2 regions of the Massilia orientalis genome follow, and region 2 is predicted to be linked to the other one. Evidence: predicted binding sites of a transcription regulator. Region 2 holds the regulator's gene; the other holds the start of a gene.
What was found. Region 2 encodes FNR, which switches genes on or off when oxygen is low (the NO sensors DNR and NnrR bind a similar motif). Its sites were predicted from a motif close to TTGATNNNNATCAA; they were not measured.
Positions count from the first base shown of each region.

Region 1 (7,782 bases), on a different contig from region 2:
AGAAGCTGGCCGAGCGCCTGGCCGCCGGCACGATCTCGGAAGCGACCGTGACCATGTTCTGCGACGAGCTGGAAGCGAACAAGGCCCGCCTGCCGCAGGAAATCCAGGAAGAGGCGGATGCGAAGGCCTACATGGACGAGCTGCAGAAGATCGTCGATGCGCTGTCGAAGCAGCTGGCCGAATTCGACGCCCAGGCCAAGAAGGCGATGCAGGCGCTGGCGGCCGCCAACGCGCAGAAAGAGCTGCAGCAACTGCGCATCGAGCGCCAGGAACAGCTGAATGGCCTCACGAGCATGCGCGGCAACTCGACGGCGCTGTCGGCGCTGACCCGCCGCGCCCAGGCCGTGACGAACGAAGCGTCGGGCCTGCGCATCGTCGCCGACATCGGCCAGAAGCCGCTGGACCAGCAGGCGGAACTGGATGCGATCCGCAAGTCCGTCAGCCAGCCGGAAACGGCCGGCGAGAGCGCGCTGGAGCGCCTCAAGCGCCTGTCGGGCAAGACGGCGGCTTGAGGACGAGATCCCGGGTCAGTCGTTCGGCTGGCCCGGCTTCACCGCGACCTGCCTGATCGAGCCATCCGCGCCGTATTCGAGCGGCGCGATGGCGATCGAACGGCGGTAGCCGCCGCCGCCCGGCAGCAGGGCGTCGTGGTAGAACACCCAGCTCTTGCCGTCGTGTTCGAGGATGGCCTGGTGGTTCGTCGAGATCTTCAGGTAGTCGATCACGACGCCGCGGTACGTGAAAGGGCCCATCGGCGAGCTCGCGGTCGCGTACAGGATCTGGCCGGGCCAGCCGGACGAGAACGTGAAGTAGTACACGCCGTTATGCTCGTGCATGAACGGTGCCTCGCCATATTTCTTCTTTGTGTCGGAGGCGGACAGGCCGTCGATCTTCACGATGCGGATCGGGCCGTCCAGCGAGATCATGTCCGGCTTCAGCTTGACGACCTTCGGCACGCGCGTGCCGAAGTACATGTATGCCTGGCCGTCCTTGTCGATGAAGACGGCCGGATCGATCGGCTCGTCGCCCGCGTTCACGTCGCGTTCCCGGTCGACGAGCGGATCCTTGCGTGCATCGACGAAGCCGCCGTCCGGGCGGTCCGAGACGGCCACGCCGATCTTGTCGCCGCCGACGGGCGCATAGAAATAGTACTTGCCGTTGCGGTAGGCCGCTTCCGGCGCCCATGCCTTCGCATCCGGCCGCGCCCATTTGAACACCGTGACGGCCAGCGGCACGCCGGCGTCGCGCCACGTCTTCATGTCGGGCGACGTGTACAGGCGCCACGTGACGGAATCCCAGTACTTGCCGGTGTTCGACGCGTCGTCGGTCGCGTACAGGTAGAACTTGTCGCCCTTCGCGGCGGGGAAGAAGTGCGGCGACGGGTCCGCATTGAAGCGGGAAGCGATGGGCCGCCCCGTCTCCGGCGCGGCCGCCTGGGCGGCCAGCGCGAGCGATAGAGTGGGTACGAGAACGGCGAAGAAACGGCGTGTCAGGTGCATGGCGGCTCGTGGTCGGATAATGAACGAACACGCATCCTAGCACAGCTTGCGCGGCAAATGATATCGATAACTAAACGTTCCCGTGCCTGGTGGAACCGCTCGCCAGGACGAGGAACATCGCGCCGCCGAAAATCCACACGTCGGCGACGTTGAAGGAATACGGGTTGTCGATCGCGCAGCAGCTCACGTTGATGTAGTCGGCCACCGCGCCGTACACGATCCGGTCGTAGGCATTGCCGAGCGCACCGCCGATGATGGCGCCGGACGCCAGCAGCAACGGCCACCCCGACTTGTTGCGTACCCAGAATGCCAGCGCGATGGACGCGACGATACTGATCGCTACCAGCAGCCAGCGGGCGTCGAACCCGTTCAGCAAGCCGAAGTTCACGCCCTTGTTCCAGGCCATCACGAAATTGAGGTAAGGGGGCCAGGCGGGGATCTTGTGGAGGGATGCGAGGCCGAGCCGCTCGACGATGACGATCTTGGAGAGGCGGTCGAGGCCGAAGAACACGAGCGCTGCGACAGCGGTGCGCAGCAGGGGGCTAAAGGAAGTCATTCGTCAGCGAGTCTTGGATGGTGAGATCGACATCACGATCAGCCCAGCGAGTCGGGGAGGTCTGAAGGACATGGTGCAATCGATATGAGTGATGTAGGGTCTGGACGTGCGTTTGGCGCATCCTGCAGTGTACGGTCAATGTTGTCCTGGCGACAAGGGAGCGTGTACTCCCGGCCCGAACACGTCGCCGAAACGCGCGCCCTGCGTCAGCCGCCGCACCTCGCGGATGCGCTGCGCACCGATGGCGCCGCACTCGACGAGGTAAGGCTCGCGCCGGTCGAGCTGCACGGCGACACCCTCGTCGAATCATACGGGCAGTTCGAAGACCCGCGTCCAGAACCCGGGACGCTGCGCCACTTCGGCATGGATCAGCTCGTGGGCCGTGACGTCGATGCTGAAGTGCGCCAGGTTCAGCACCACCTCGGTACGCAACGGCGAGATGAATGCCGTGCCGGGGACGTCGTCCGCCAGGCCGAAGCGCGCTGCTTCGTGGTCATCGGCCGCGATGTTCGTCATGGGCCGCGCCACCGGTACGCCAAACGTCGCGGCGATGCGCCCGCGGGCGGCGTGCAGGGCCGTCAAGGCACGCTGGCGCGCCTCGGGCGGCAGACCGCGCGCGGCATAGACACCGTCGTCGATCTGCACATGGCCCCCGGCGCCGACGAAGGCGCGGTTCACCCACGCGGACGCGCACAGCGCGCGGACGGGAATGGCCAGCGCCGACGCGAACAGCACGAATTTGATGAGTTTTCTCATGGAGACGGGGCCGCGTCCAGCTGCCTCCGCAGCATGTCTTGCGCCACCGCGAGTGCAGCGGCGGGCGGCGCGGCGACATCCGGGATGACGCCCGCGCCTTCCCAGTTCGTGCGGGTAATCGGGCTGATGGTGCGGCTATGCGGGATGGCGGCAAAAAAATGCTCGCCGAGGCGATACAACGCTATCGGATGGGCACCGCCCCACGTCCGTGCCCCGACCACGGTGGCGCGTTTCAACGCCTGCATCGTATAGGTGAAATCTTCCCCGGCGGACGCCGTCCCCGGGCCGGCCAGGATCGCGACAGGCTTCGTGCCGCCATAGCGTCTGCCGTCGAGTGCGCCTTCGGTCCAGGTCTGCGTCGTCCGCCCGGAATCGCGCGACCAGACGTCGTTCAGGCGCGTGGGGCGGTCGACGAAATAGCTGATCAGCAGCGCCACCGATGCCGGGTCGCCGCCGCTGTTGTCGCGCACATCGACGATGAGCGCATCGGTATCGGACAGCTTGTCCAGTGCGGACGCATACGCTCCCGCCACCGCGGTACGGGGCGGGAATGACGATATCCGCAGATAGCCGATGGCGGGACTCAGGTGGTCGGCGTTCTCGACTCCGTCATGCTGGCCCCGGGCGGCGCCGGACGCCGCCCTTGGCATGACATCCGGCTCGACGCCGGGACGCAACCGCTTCGGGCTGAACTTCACCTTCATGTGCAGGTCGTGGGCCACGGACGCCATATCGGCCGTGAGCTGTGCGGCAAACTGCTCGCCGCTTGTGATGGCGCCGTACGCGCCATCATGCTGGCGCTGTCGCAGCAACATTTCGATCTGCTTTGCCTTATCGTGGAACACGTAGTGCTGGTCGAGCCGGGCGACCAGCGTATCGATCGTTTGTGCGCGCGTCGTGCCGTCGACCGACAGGTCGGGCCGGAAGAGGTCAGGCAGGGCAACGACGGTACCGGCCAGCCCCAGCGACAGCAAGATCGACAGGATGAACAGGTTTCTCTTCAATTCTTTCCTCCTGGCTGAGCAGAGTATCGGAAAGCCTGGCCGCGAAATGCGTGGATTGTCACAGCGTTCGGTAATCATATTCGACACCGTGCCGTGTTAAGCTCGCCTCATGCATATCGTTCCCAGCCCGATCTTCGCCATGTTGCTGGCCGCGGCCGTCAGCGCCAGCGCTTCCGCCGCCACATTGTCCGTCGGCCCGGGCAAGGCGTTTTCCGCACCGTGCGCCGCCGTCGCCGCCGCGCGGGACGGGGACACCATCGAGATCGAAGGCGGCACCACGTACAAGGGCGACGCCTGCAAGATCGCCCGCAACGGCCTGACCATCCGCGGCGTGAACGGCCGTCCCCGGATCGATGCGGCCGGCAAGGAAAACGGCGGCAAGGGTACGTGGGTCGTGACCGGCAACGACATCGTCGTCGACAACGTCGAGATGACGGGCGCGAAGGTCGCCGACCAGAACGGTGCGGCGCTGCGCCTGGAGGGCACCAACTTCACGTTGCGTCACGGCTTCCTGCACGATAACGAGAACGGCATTCTCAGCGGCCACAACGAGAACAGCGACATCCTCATCGAATACACCGAGTTCGGTCACAACGGCTTCGGCGATGGCCAGACCCACAACCTGTACATCGGCAAGGCCAGGAGCCTGACCTTCCGCTACAACTATTCGCACGATGCGAACGTCGGCCACAACCTGAAGTCGCGCGCGATGACGAACACGATCGTCTACAACCGCTTCTCGAGCACGAATCCGGGCGACAAGGGCAGCACGGCCTCGGGCCAGCCGAGCTACGAGATCGACCTCCCGAACGCGGGCACATCCTACGTCATCGGCAACGTCATCCAGCAACCGGCGGCCAACCAGAATCCGTCCATCGTGGCGTACGGGGAGGAAGGTGCGACCAATCCGGGCCAGGACCTGTACTTCGTCAATAACACCGTGGTGAACGACTTCGCCGGCGGGACGTTCCTGTTCGTCAGCGGCAAGGTATCGACGCCCGCGCTCATCCAGAACAACATCTTCGTCGGCAACGGCACACTCAGTACGCAGTCCAGCGCAATACTGAAGAACAATTACCGCGCTTTCGCGGCAGACTTCGCCGATCGTTCGACCGGCAGCTTGCGGCGCTTTGCCAGCGCGCTCGTGATCGGCGCGGGCACCGACCCGGGCAAGTCCGCCGCCGGCGTGGCGTTGGCGCCGACGGGGCAGTACAAGGACGTCGCGTCGGGCGAAGGGCGCCCCGCGTCCGGCGTGCTGGACCTCGGCGCCTTCGAGGTGCCGGGCGCTCCGGCGCGTGCGAAAGCGGTCGCCTGGACGGAATGCGCCGCGGAGAGCAAGGTCTGCCGCTTCAGCGGCACGCGTGAAGTGCGTTTCGGCAGCGAGGGCGTGTACACGTCGAAGATCGTGACCGCATCGACGCCCTGCACGACGGCCGTGTTCGGCGACCCGGCGCGCGGCCTGGCCAAGAGCTGCAGCTATGCCGACGTCACCACGGCGGCGCCGGCTGCCCCGGCGAAAACCGCCGCGGCGAGCGCCTGGACGCCGTGTGCGGGCGAGGGCGCCATCTGCCTGCTCAGCGGTACCAATCGGGTGCGTTACGGTACCGAAACCAAAAACGTGACCAAGGTGTTGACCGGTCCCGTGACGTGCTCGAACGCCACGTTCGGGGATCCTGCCCACGGTTCCTTGAAGACCTGCAGCTATCGGGCGGGACGGTGACGGCGCCGGATCGGTGCATGGGTCAAGCGTCACGTCGCATGCGGTCGCCGCGTCGGCGCACGATCATGAAGGCGACCCGGCCAACGACATAAGCCGCAAGTGCTGGCGGCAGGAGGACCAGCAACCCGAGCGGGACTACCAGGAAGGTGTTTGCGCCGACGTCGGGCGAACGCAAGGCGCCGATGGTGGTCCAGCCGACGACGGCCACGACAATCCCACCGAGGAACGAGGCCAGGTACGCCCGCCGGTGCCAGCCCGCGTACACGCAGACCATCGCGGCCACCAACCAGGTCAGGTTGTCATGGAAGAGCGGCGCCGACGCGAACGCAGAATATGCCGCGGCGCCGTGCATGAAGGAGTTGTTCAGGCCACGCGTGGCGGCATCGTCGCGGATGACACGGCGCTCACGTTTCATGAGCGATAGACACGACTCCAACAAGGCCCACAGGATGCCGGTGATCCCAAGCCGCATGAACAGCCAGTTCGTCTCGATACGTCCCTGGACCTGCTTCTTTCTTTGCTCGACGTCGATTGTGATGGGACTGAACGGGTAGCCGATCCGCAGGCGGTGCCAACGCTCCTTGAAGCGGACGTCAAAGCTGTCGAGGTTGATGGCAAACACGACGTCCTCTTTCAGCCGCACGAAGGTGCCGGTCCTGTCTTCCAGATCGTCCCTGCCGAGGGCAGTCCAGGAAGGCCGGTAGCTGTCGAACATCGTTTCGTAGGTGGGAATGGCATTCAGCATCAGGAGCAGTACCATTCCACGGGAAAGCGGGGTAGAGAAGATTCGCATGGTGACCCTGGCGTCTGCCGGAGCGCAGGATCAATGCCTGCCCTTGATGTCATACACGACGATCTTTCCGGACGCCTCCCGCAGAGTGAGCCGGTTGCCGGTGACCTTGATCAGCGCGTCGCCTTCCGTCGGTGCAAATCCCGTCTTGAGGCGGTTATTTTCGATTTTCCAGACCAGCAACGGACCAGTACAGGTGTCTTTGATGCAGCTGGTCGTGACCAGATTGCCGTTTTTTCCAAAATACAGTTCCAGAGAGCGGTCCTTGTCCTTCGGACTGACTAATTGCAGGCGCGCGCCTTCCAGGTTAAACGAGGACCAGTCCAGTTCTTTCGTTGAATCGGCGGCGTATGCACTCGGGCCGGATACAAGTATGGCGAGGAAGATAGCACGGATGACGTTTCGCAATTTGGCTCCAGGGTTGTAAAGATCATGGCCAGTCGAGCATAGCAGCTTCCTGAAACGAAAAAGTCACGAACGGTCACGACCGGCATCGATCGAGCGACCCTGTTTGGTTTCGGAATGAGTTGACCTAGATTAAGGAAAATCACGATCCAAATCACCATACTCGATGCATGGCAAAAAAATTTCCCATCTATCCGATACACCCGGAACGCGTTTGCTGGGGATGCGACAAATATTGCCCTGCAGATTCACTCGCATGCGGAAACGGTTCGGTGCGCACGCAGCACCCGGTCGAATTATTCGGCGATGACTGGCAGGACTGGGGACTCGACTCGAACAAGGACGCCGACACTTCAGCGAGCTGAGGAGCGGGCGGTTCGCAGTGATTTTTTCGGTGGCCTATTGCGTTCGGGCCCAGCACGACCCATGTACGGATTACCGTAACGTGCGAAGCCATGGAGGCCCGCCTTGAAACGCATCATCGCACTGTGGCGCACCGTCGCCGGCCAGGACCTGCGCCTGCTGTGGTACGCCGTCCGGCACGAACATCGCCCCGGGTGGCTGGTGCCGGCACTGGCCGGCCTGGCCTTGTTCGCGGCGGAGCCGTTGAATGTCGCGGTGCCGGTGCTCGGCACGATCGACGAGTTCGTGCTGCTGCCGCTCATCCTGCACGGCATCGCGACCATGCTGCCGGCGCACGTCGTGGACGGTTATGCGCGCGCTTACGATAAACGCTCGCGGCGCCGGGCCTAGGTCCCGCATGCGGGAAACTTTTCCCGCTGCCGGTTGATGTCCTTGACGAACTCTTCCGCTTTATCCTGCGGATAGGTCTGTACCTGGTCGTTGATCTTGACCTTGTTGAACACTTCCTTGCCCTGGCACGTGACGAGAACGACTTCGCCGCGCCGAACCAGTGCGGAGCGCATGTCGGTCAGCGCCAGCGCCAGGCTGTGGTCGAGAAACTGCCTGACGCCGCTGAGCGCCATCGTCTTCAGCATCCTGCCCAGGAAGCCTTCGTCCTTGTCGCGAGCGTCCTGCGGCTCCCCGATCTG
Region 1 is NZ_JASNRB020000001.1:107,408-115,189, reverse strand. Features, by position in the region: gene QPK29_RS00520 (coiled-coil domain-containing protein) at 1-512, shown strand, start outside; gene QPK29_RS00515 (family 43 glycosylhydrolase) at 528-1,499, opposite strand; gene lspA (signal peptidase II) at 1,570-2,055, opposite strand; gene QPK29_RS00505 (hypothetical protein) at 2,362-2,811, opposite strand; gene QPK29_RS00500 (S41 family peptidase) at 2,808-3,815, opposite strand; gene QPK29_RS00495 (right-handed parallel beta-helix repeat-containing protein) at 3,925-5,535, shown strand; gene QPK29_RS00490 (hypothetical protein) at 5,558-6,295, opposite strand; gene QPK29_RS00485 (hypothetical protein) at 6,359-6,733, opposite strand; gene QPK29_RS00480 (DUF3079 domain-containing protein) at 6,901-7,095, shown strand; gene QPK29_RS00475 (hypothetical protein) at 7,199-7,483, shown strand; gene QPK29_RS00470 (hypothetical protein) at 7,480-7,782, opposite strand, start outside.
Region 1: QPK29_RS00480 (DUF3079 domain-containing protein) is a predicted target of FNR. The motif match lies at 6,853-6,866, and genes of this name have one in related genera.

Region 2 (7,782 bases):
GCGAGCACGCGAAGCAGGAACTGGGCGCGAAGTTTTCGCTACCCGCGTTCCACGACGTCGTGCTGCGCAACGGCTCCGTGCCGCTAAACGTGCTGGGCGAGATCGTCGAGCGCTGGATCGCGGCGCAAAAGCACGCTTGATCAGAAGTTGTGGCGCATGCCGAACACGTACGCCTTGAGCGTCGCGCCCGGCGTGGCACCCAGGCCGTTGATCGCGAAGTCGTAGACGCCGTTCGCGCGGTTGTCCAGGCGCGTCGTGTACGCGTACAGGCTGCTGCGCTTGCTGAGCGTGTAGTCGTAGCCGAGCGTCGCATGCGTGGCGCCCGTGCCCGCGCCGGCGCGCACGAAGCCGATGCGCGTGCCGGCCGGGCCGCTCGCGTCACCGGCGCGCGCGATGCCGATGCGGATGCCGTGCGGTCCCATCTGATGCGACACCGACAGGTACACGGCGTTGCGCGCCAGCGCGCCGGCGCCCGTCCCGTACTTCAGCCGTTCGGCCACGACCGCGATGCGCGTCTGCGGGAACTGGTAGGCGAGGGCGGCTTTCGCGCCCGTGTCGTCAAGGCCCGGCCCCTGGTACGCGTGGTGGCGTTCGCCCGCCAGCACCGCATACCACGGGCCCCGTTCGTAGATCGCGGCGGCCGACGTCAGCGACGGCTTCGCGCCGCTTGCCGGCTTTTCCTCGTTCAGGCCGTGCGTCACCCGCAGCGACAGGCCATGCCAGGATGGGCTCCAGTAATGTATCGAATTGGACTGGCGCCGGTCGAACGACGACTTGTCGCTGACGTTGTCCGCATCGCCCGCGGCGCCGTTGCCCATGATGCTCATGTAGCCCGCCGTCGTCGGATAGAACGGGTCGAGGCCGGACGTGGCGCCGTTGTACGCCGTCGTCCAGTGGCCCGCGAACAGCGTGCCCCACGTGCCGGCGAGGCCCACGCGGGTGTCGCGTGCGGCGAGGGCGCCGGCGCCCGTGTCGGGCGACAGCGTGCCTTCGATCTGGAAGATGGCTTTCAGGCCGCCGCCCAGGTCTTCGCCGCCGCGGAAGCCCAGCACGGAGCGGTTGTTCACGAGGCGCGCGAGGCCGGGGCCGGATGACGATTCCGCGTGTTCGAGGGCGACGTTGAGGCGGCCGTAGATCTGCACGGCGCCGTCTTGCGCGTGGACGGTGCCCGCGGCCAGCAGGAGGGCGGCGGGGATGAACTTGATATGCATGGGGGATCTCCTTTGCCCGCATTGTCGATGCGGACGGGGAGAGCGGAAACTACCGAAAGGTCAGGCCATCGGACTGCACTGCTCCGTCCCGGCCGCCATCGCCTTCAGGCGCGCCGGTTCGAGCAGCACCACCTCGCGCTTGTCGACCTGCACGAGTCCCAGCTTTTTGAAGCGGGACAGCAGGCGGCTGATGCTCTCGATCGTCAGGCCCAGGTAGTTGCCGATGTCCTCGCGCGACATGCGCAGCTGGAAGCGCGTGGACGAATAGCCGCGCGCCGCGTAGCGGGCCGAGAGGTTGATGAGGAAGACGGCGAAGCGCTGCTCGGCGCGCATGTTCCCCAGCAGGAGCATGACGTTCTGTTCGCGCGTGATCTCCTGGCTCATGATGCGGTGGAAGTGGCGCAACAGCGTCGGCACCTGGCCGAACAGGTCCTGCAGGTTCCCGAACGGGATCTCGCACACTTCGCTGTCTTCCAGTGCGACGGCGTCGCAGTGGTGGCGGTCGGCGCTGATGGCGTCCATGCCGAGCAGCTCGCCGGCCATCTGGAAGCCCGTGATCTGCGCTTCGCCCGAAGCATTGATCTGGTACGTCTTGAAGTGGCCGAAGCGCACGGCGTACAGGTTGCGGAACGGGGAGCCCATCTTGTACAGGGGCTCGTCGCGCTCCAGGCGGCGGCGCTTGCCGATGATCTGGTCCAGGCGGTCGATGTCCGCGTCTTCCAGGCCCATCGGCAGGCACAGCTGGTGCATGCTGCAGGCCGCGCAACTGGACTTGAGTGCGGTGACGTTGACGAGGGGTGCGGATGTGGTATCAGCGGCAATCATGGCAAGTACCTTCGGGTGATGTCTCGATTATAGACGTGAAGCCCTACTGCAACGAGGGAATTTGTCCCGACGTTGGTTGCGTTGCCAACGAAGTGTCGCGTGGACGTCAAGCGTGCGCGCCTTCGCGTTGTCAAGGATTACACTTCCCATGAATATTTGCCAACGGGAGAACCATGTCCGTCGAACAGCGTTCAGCTTCATCCAATTTGCATGACGGCGTTGAGAGTGCTGTCGCGCCGCCGCTGGCCGACGAGGACCAGGCCCGCGCCGATTTCTACGCGCTGTTCGCACGCCTGCTGCTGGCCCCGCCCGACGCCGCGCTGCTCGCGGCGCTGGCCGCCGCGGATCCGATCGGCGCCGCCGGCGAATTCGCGCTCGAGGACGCCTGGCTGAAGCTGACCCAGGCCGCCAGCGTCGTCGATGCGGCCGCCGCGGCGGATGAATTCTCGGCCATGTTCATCAGCACCGGCACGCCGCCGCTGAATCCTTACGGTTCCTTCTACATCACGGGCCACCTGAACGATGCGCCGCTGGCCGACCTGCGCCACGACCTCGCGCGCCTGCGTCTCGCGCGGGCGCCAGGCGTGGGCGAGTTCGAGGATCACCTCGGCACGTTGTGCGAGACGATGCGCGTATTGATCCAGGGCGGCCCCGGCATGCCGGCGCGCGGCCTCGCCGTGCAAAAAGCCTTTTTCGAAACGCATGTCCGGCCCTGGTACGCGGCCTGCCTGGCCGACATCGCGGGGAGTGCCGACGCGAATTTCTACCGGATCGTCGCAGGCGTCGTCGACGCCTTCCTGTCGATCGAAGCGCAGGCGTTCGCCGTGCTCGATAGCGCCGACCCGATTGCCGCATGAGGACCATCATGAACGATGACAAGCAACCCGATCCGACCCGCCGCAGCCTGTTGAAGGCCGCGCCGCTGGGTGCGCTGGCCGTCGCCGCGGCCGCGCGTGCGCGTGCGCCGGAAGCGCAGCCCGAACCCGCGGCGCCGGCGGAACCGCAGAAGGCGCGGGGCTATCACGAGACGGAACACATCCGGCGTTACTACCGCACTGCGGCTTACTGGTAGAAGGAGACCATCGCCATGACCCTGGTGAAGACATCACGCGACAGCGGATTGAAACGGCGCCGCTTCCTCGTCGGCGCGGGCGTGACGGCCGGCGCGGGCGCCCTCGCGCGCCACCTGCCGCTGAACGTGATCCAGCCCGCGACCGCGGCGGATCCCGTGCCCGCCAGGCCGACCACGGAGGTCAAGCACACCGTGTGCAGCCACTGCTCGGTGGGCTGCTCGGTGGAGGCGGTCGTCAGCAACGGCGTGTGGATCCGCCAGGAGGCCGCGTTCGACTCGCCGATCAATATGGGGGCCCACTGCGCGAAAGGCGCGTCGGTGCGCGAGCACGGTTTCGGCGAACACCGCCTGCGCTATCCGATGAAGCTCGTGAACGGCAAGTACGAGCGCATCACGTGGGACCAGGCCGTGGGCGAGATCGGCGACCGGCTCCTGAAACTGCGCGAGCAGTCCGGGCCGGATGCGCTGATGGTGATCGGCAGCTCGAAGCACAGCAACGAGCAGTCCTACCTGCTGCGCAAATGGGTCTCGATGTGGGGTTCCAATAACTGCGACCACCAGGCCCGCATCTGCCACTCGACGACGGTGGCGGGCGTCGCCCAGACCTACGGGTATGGCGCGATGACGAACTCGTTCAACGATCTCCACTACAGCAAGGCCGTGCTGTTCATCGGCTCGAACCCGGCCGAGGCGCATCCGATCTCGATGCTGCACTTCCTGCATGCGAAGGAACTGGGCGCGAAGATGATCGTCGTCGACCCGCGCTTCACCCGCACGGCGCGCTTCGCCCACCACTACGTGCGCATCCGTCCCGGCACGGACATCGCGTTCGTGTGGGGCATGCTGTGGCACATCTTCAACAACGGCTGGGAAGACAAGGAGTACATCGCCGCGCGCACGTACGGCATGGACGACGTGCGCAAGGAAGTCGCGAAGTGGACGCCCGATAAAGTCAGCGACGTGACGGGCGTGCCGGAGGCGTCGGTGCGCATGGCGGCCGAGATGCTGGCGACGAACAAGCCGTCGTCCGTCGTCTGGTGCATGGGCATCACGCAGCACCACGTGGGCACGGCGAACGTGCGCGCGCTGTCGATCCTGCAGCTCGCGCTCGGGAACATCGGCGTGCGGGGCGGCGGCGCCAACATCTACCGCGGCCACGACAACGTGCAGGGCGCGACGGACGTCGGTCCGAACGGCGAGTCGCTGCCCGGCTATTACGGCATCGCGGAAGGCGCGTGGAAGCACTTCGCCACCGTGTGGGGCGTCGATTACGACTGGGTCAAGTCGCGCTTCGGTTCGAAGGAGCTGATGGAAAAACCGGGCATCACGGTGTCGCGCTGGTTCGACGCGGTCCTGGAAGACAACCAGTACGTCGACCAGCCGACGAACCTCCGCGCCGTGTTCTACTGGGGCCACGCGCCGAACAGCCAGACGCGCCTGCCGGACATGAAGGCGGCGATGCAGAAGCTGGACTTCATGGTCGTCATCGATCCTTATCCCAGCATGACGGCGGCGATGCACGGCAGGAGCGACGGCGTCTATTTGCTGCCGGCCGCGTCGCAGTTCGAGACACAGGGCTCCGTCACGGCGTCGAACCGGTCGATCCAGTGGCGCGAGCGCGTGATCCAGCCGCTGTTCGAATGCAAGACGGACCACGAGATCATGTACCTGTTCGCGAAGAAGCTCGGCTTCGGCGAACAGCTCGTCAAGAACATCAAGGTCGTCAACAACGAACCGGTCATCGAGGACATCCTCCGCGAGATCAACCGCTCCTGCTGGACGATCGGCTACACGGGTTGCTCGCCCGAGCGATTGAAACTGCACATGGAGCACAAGCGCGACTTCAATCCGACGACGATGCGCGCGGAATCCGGTCCATGCAAGGGCGACTATTACGGCCTGCCGTGGCCGTGCTGGGGCACGCCGGAGATGAAGCACCCGGGCACGCCGATCCTGTACGACCTGCACAAGCCGGTGGCGGAGGGCGGCCTGCCGTTCCGCGCCAACTGGGGCGTGGAGCACAACGGCGAACCTTTGCTGGCGGCGGACGGCTCGTTCACGAAGGACAGCGAGATCGACACCGGCTATCCGGAATTCGACCACGTGTTCCTGAAAAAGCTGGGCTGGTGGGCCGAGCTGACGCCCGAAGAACAGGTGCAGGCCGAGGGCAAGAACTGGAAGACGGACCTGTCGGGCGGGATCATCCGCGTCGCCATCGCCCACGGCTGCGCGCCGTACGGCAATGCGCGCGCCCGCTGCAACGTGTGGAACTTCCCGGACCCCGTGCCGACGCACCGCGAACCGCTCGTCACGCCGCGGCGCGACCTGGTGGCGAAGTACCCGACCTACGACGACAAGGCCGCGTTCTGGCGCCTGCCGACGCTCTATAAATCCGTGCAGGCGGTCGACTTCTCGAAGGACTACCCGCTGATCATGACGTCGGGCCGCCTCGTCGAGTACGAGGGCGGCGGCGAGGAGACCCGGTCGAACCCATGGCTGGCCGAGCTCCAGCAGAACATGTTCTGCGAAGTGAATCCGGAAGACGCGGCGCAGATCGGCGTGAAGCTGGGCGAATTCATGTGGGTCGAGACGCCGACCGGCGCGCGCCTGAAGCTGATGGCGATGGTGACGCCGCGCGTGCCCGTGGGCCTGGTGTGGATGCCGTTCCACTTCGGCGGCTGGTGGATGGGCGAGGACCTGGAAAAGCATTATCCGGAAGGCGGCGCGCCGGCGGTGCGCGGCGAGGCCGTGAACACCGGCTGGACGTACGGGTACGACGCCGTGACGATGATGCAGGAAACGAAAGTATCGCTGTGCCGGCTGGTGCGGGCGTAAATACCGTCATTCCCGCGCATGCGGGAATCCATGCTGAGGCTCAGGAATCGGGCTCTCGATGGATGCAAGGCGGATCAGACCAAGGCGACTTCGGTCGCTCAGCATGGCTTCCCGCTTTCGCGGGAACGACGAGGAGGCAGCAATGGCTAGAATGAAGTTCATCTGCGACACGGAGCGCTGCATCGATTGCAACGGCTGCGTGACCGCCTGCAAGAACGAAAACGAGACCCCGTGGGGCGTGAACCGGCGCCGCGTCGTCACCATCAACGACGGCGTGCCGGGCGAGCGCTCGATCTCCGTCGCGTGCATGCATTGCAGCGACGCGCCGTGCCTGGCCGTCTGCCCCGTCAACTGCATCTACCACACGGAAGACGGCATCGTCCTGCACGACAAGGACCAGTGCATCGGCTGCGGCTACTGCTATTACGCGTGTCCGTTCGGCGCGCCGCAGTTCCCGTCGACGGGCCTGTTCAACCACCGCGGCAAGATGGACAAGTGCACGTTCTGCTCCGGCGGTCCGGAGCCCGACACGTCCGAGGCCGAGTTCAAGAAGTATGGCCGCAACCGCATCGCCGAAGGCAAGCTGCCCGCCTGCGCGGAGATGTGCGGCACGAAGGCGCTGATCGGCGGCGACGCGACCGTCATCGCCGACATCTACCGCCAGCGCGTGGAGACGCGCGGCTACGGTCCGGAACTGTGGGGCTGGAAGATCGCGTACGGCAAGCCGAAGCGCGGCGGCGACATCAAGGCGACGGGCGACGGTCCGCGCGAGAACCAGAACCTCAAGGACTCGCAGAACGACGAGGGGAGGCTGCCGACATGAAGCGCATCCTCATCCTCTGCCTGCCGCTGGCGCTGCTCGCGGGCTGCCTCGAAGTCGACCAGCATCCGAACTGGGTGCACGGCATGTACGCCGGGAAGAAGGACGACCGGCCGTTCTTGCGCCACTTCCACAACGACAAGCTGTCGTGGTGGGGCACGATCAGCAACCGCAACATGAACCAGAACGAATACAACCGGGCCAACCCGTAACAGGAGCCGACCATGTCATTCACGCTACGATCGATATTGTCATTGCTCTTGTCGCTGTGGCTCGTCGGCATCGCGCACGCCGGCGTCCCGAACAACCGCGCCGAACCTGCGTATGCCGAGGAACAGACCATCCTGCAGGCCGAGAAGGATGCGCGCACGCCCGAGCCGGGACTGGGCTCCAAGTCCTCCGGCCGCGTGCACATCGACCGCCACTACCTGGGCCAGTACGGCGGCACGGAAGGCACCGTGATCGTGCAGCGCGGCGGCAACCAGTGGCGCATCTGGCGTAACGGGCCGATCGCAACGGCGATGGGCACGATCCTCGTCGTCGTGCTCGTGGCGATTTTCCTGTTCTACCGCGCCATCGGCCCCGCGCGCACGGAAGAACCGGACACGGGCCGGCGCATCCGCCGCTTCACGGGCTGGGAGCGCGGCGTGCACTGGGCGACCGCGATCAGCTTCATCATCCTCGCGGTGACGGGTCTCGTCATCATGTTCGGCAAGAAGCTCCTGATCCCGCTCGTCGGCCACGACGTGTTCGCCGCGCTGGCCTACATCTTCAAGTACCTGCACAACTTCGTGGGCCCGCTGTTCATCGTGTGCTCCGTGCTGATGTTCTTCACTTTCCTGCGCCGCAACGTCTTCCGCCGCATCGACTGGCAGTGGGTCAGGCAGGGCGGCGGCCTCGTGTCGCACAAGCACGTGCCGGCCGGGTTCTTCAACGCCGGCGAGAAATCGTGGTTCTGGCTGGGCGTGACCCTGCTGGGCCTCGTGATGTCGGTCAGCGGCCTGATTCTCGATTTCGTC
Region 2 is NZ_JASNRB020000006.1:171,266-179,047, forward strand. Features, by position in the region: gene QPK29_RS11285 (DUF885 domain-containing protein) at 1-140, shown strand, start outside; gene QPK29_RS11290 (porin) at 141-1,211, opposite strand; gene fnr (fumarate/nitrate reduction transcriptional regulator Fnr) at 1,272-2,036, opposite strand; gene QPK29_RS11300 (TorD/DmsD family molecular chaperone) at 2,243-2,893, shown strand; gene QPK29_RS11305 (twin-arginine translocation signal domain-containing protein) at 2,902-3,108, shown strand; gene QPK29_RS11310 (formate dehydrogenase subunit alpha) at 3,124-5,943, shown strand; gene fdh3B (formate dehydrogenase FDH3 subunit beta) at 6,086-6,766, shown strand; gene QPK29_RS11320 (hypothetical protein) at 6,763-6,975, shown strand; gene QPK29_RS11325 (formate dehydrogenase subunit gamma) at 6,988-7,782, shown strand, end outside.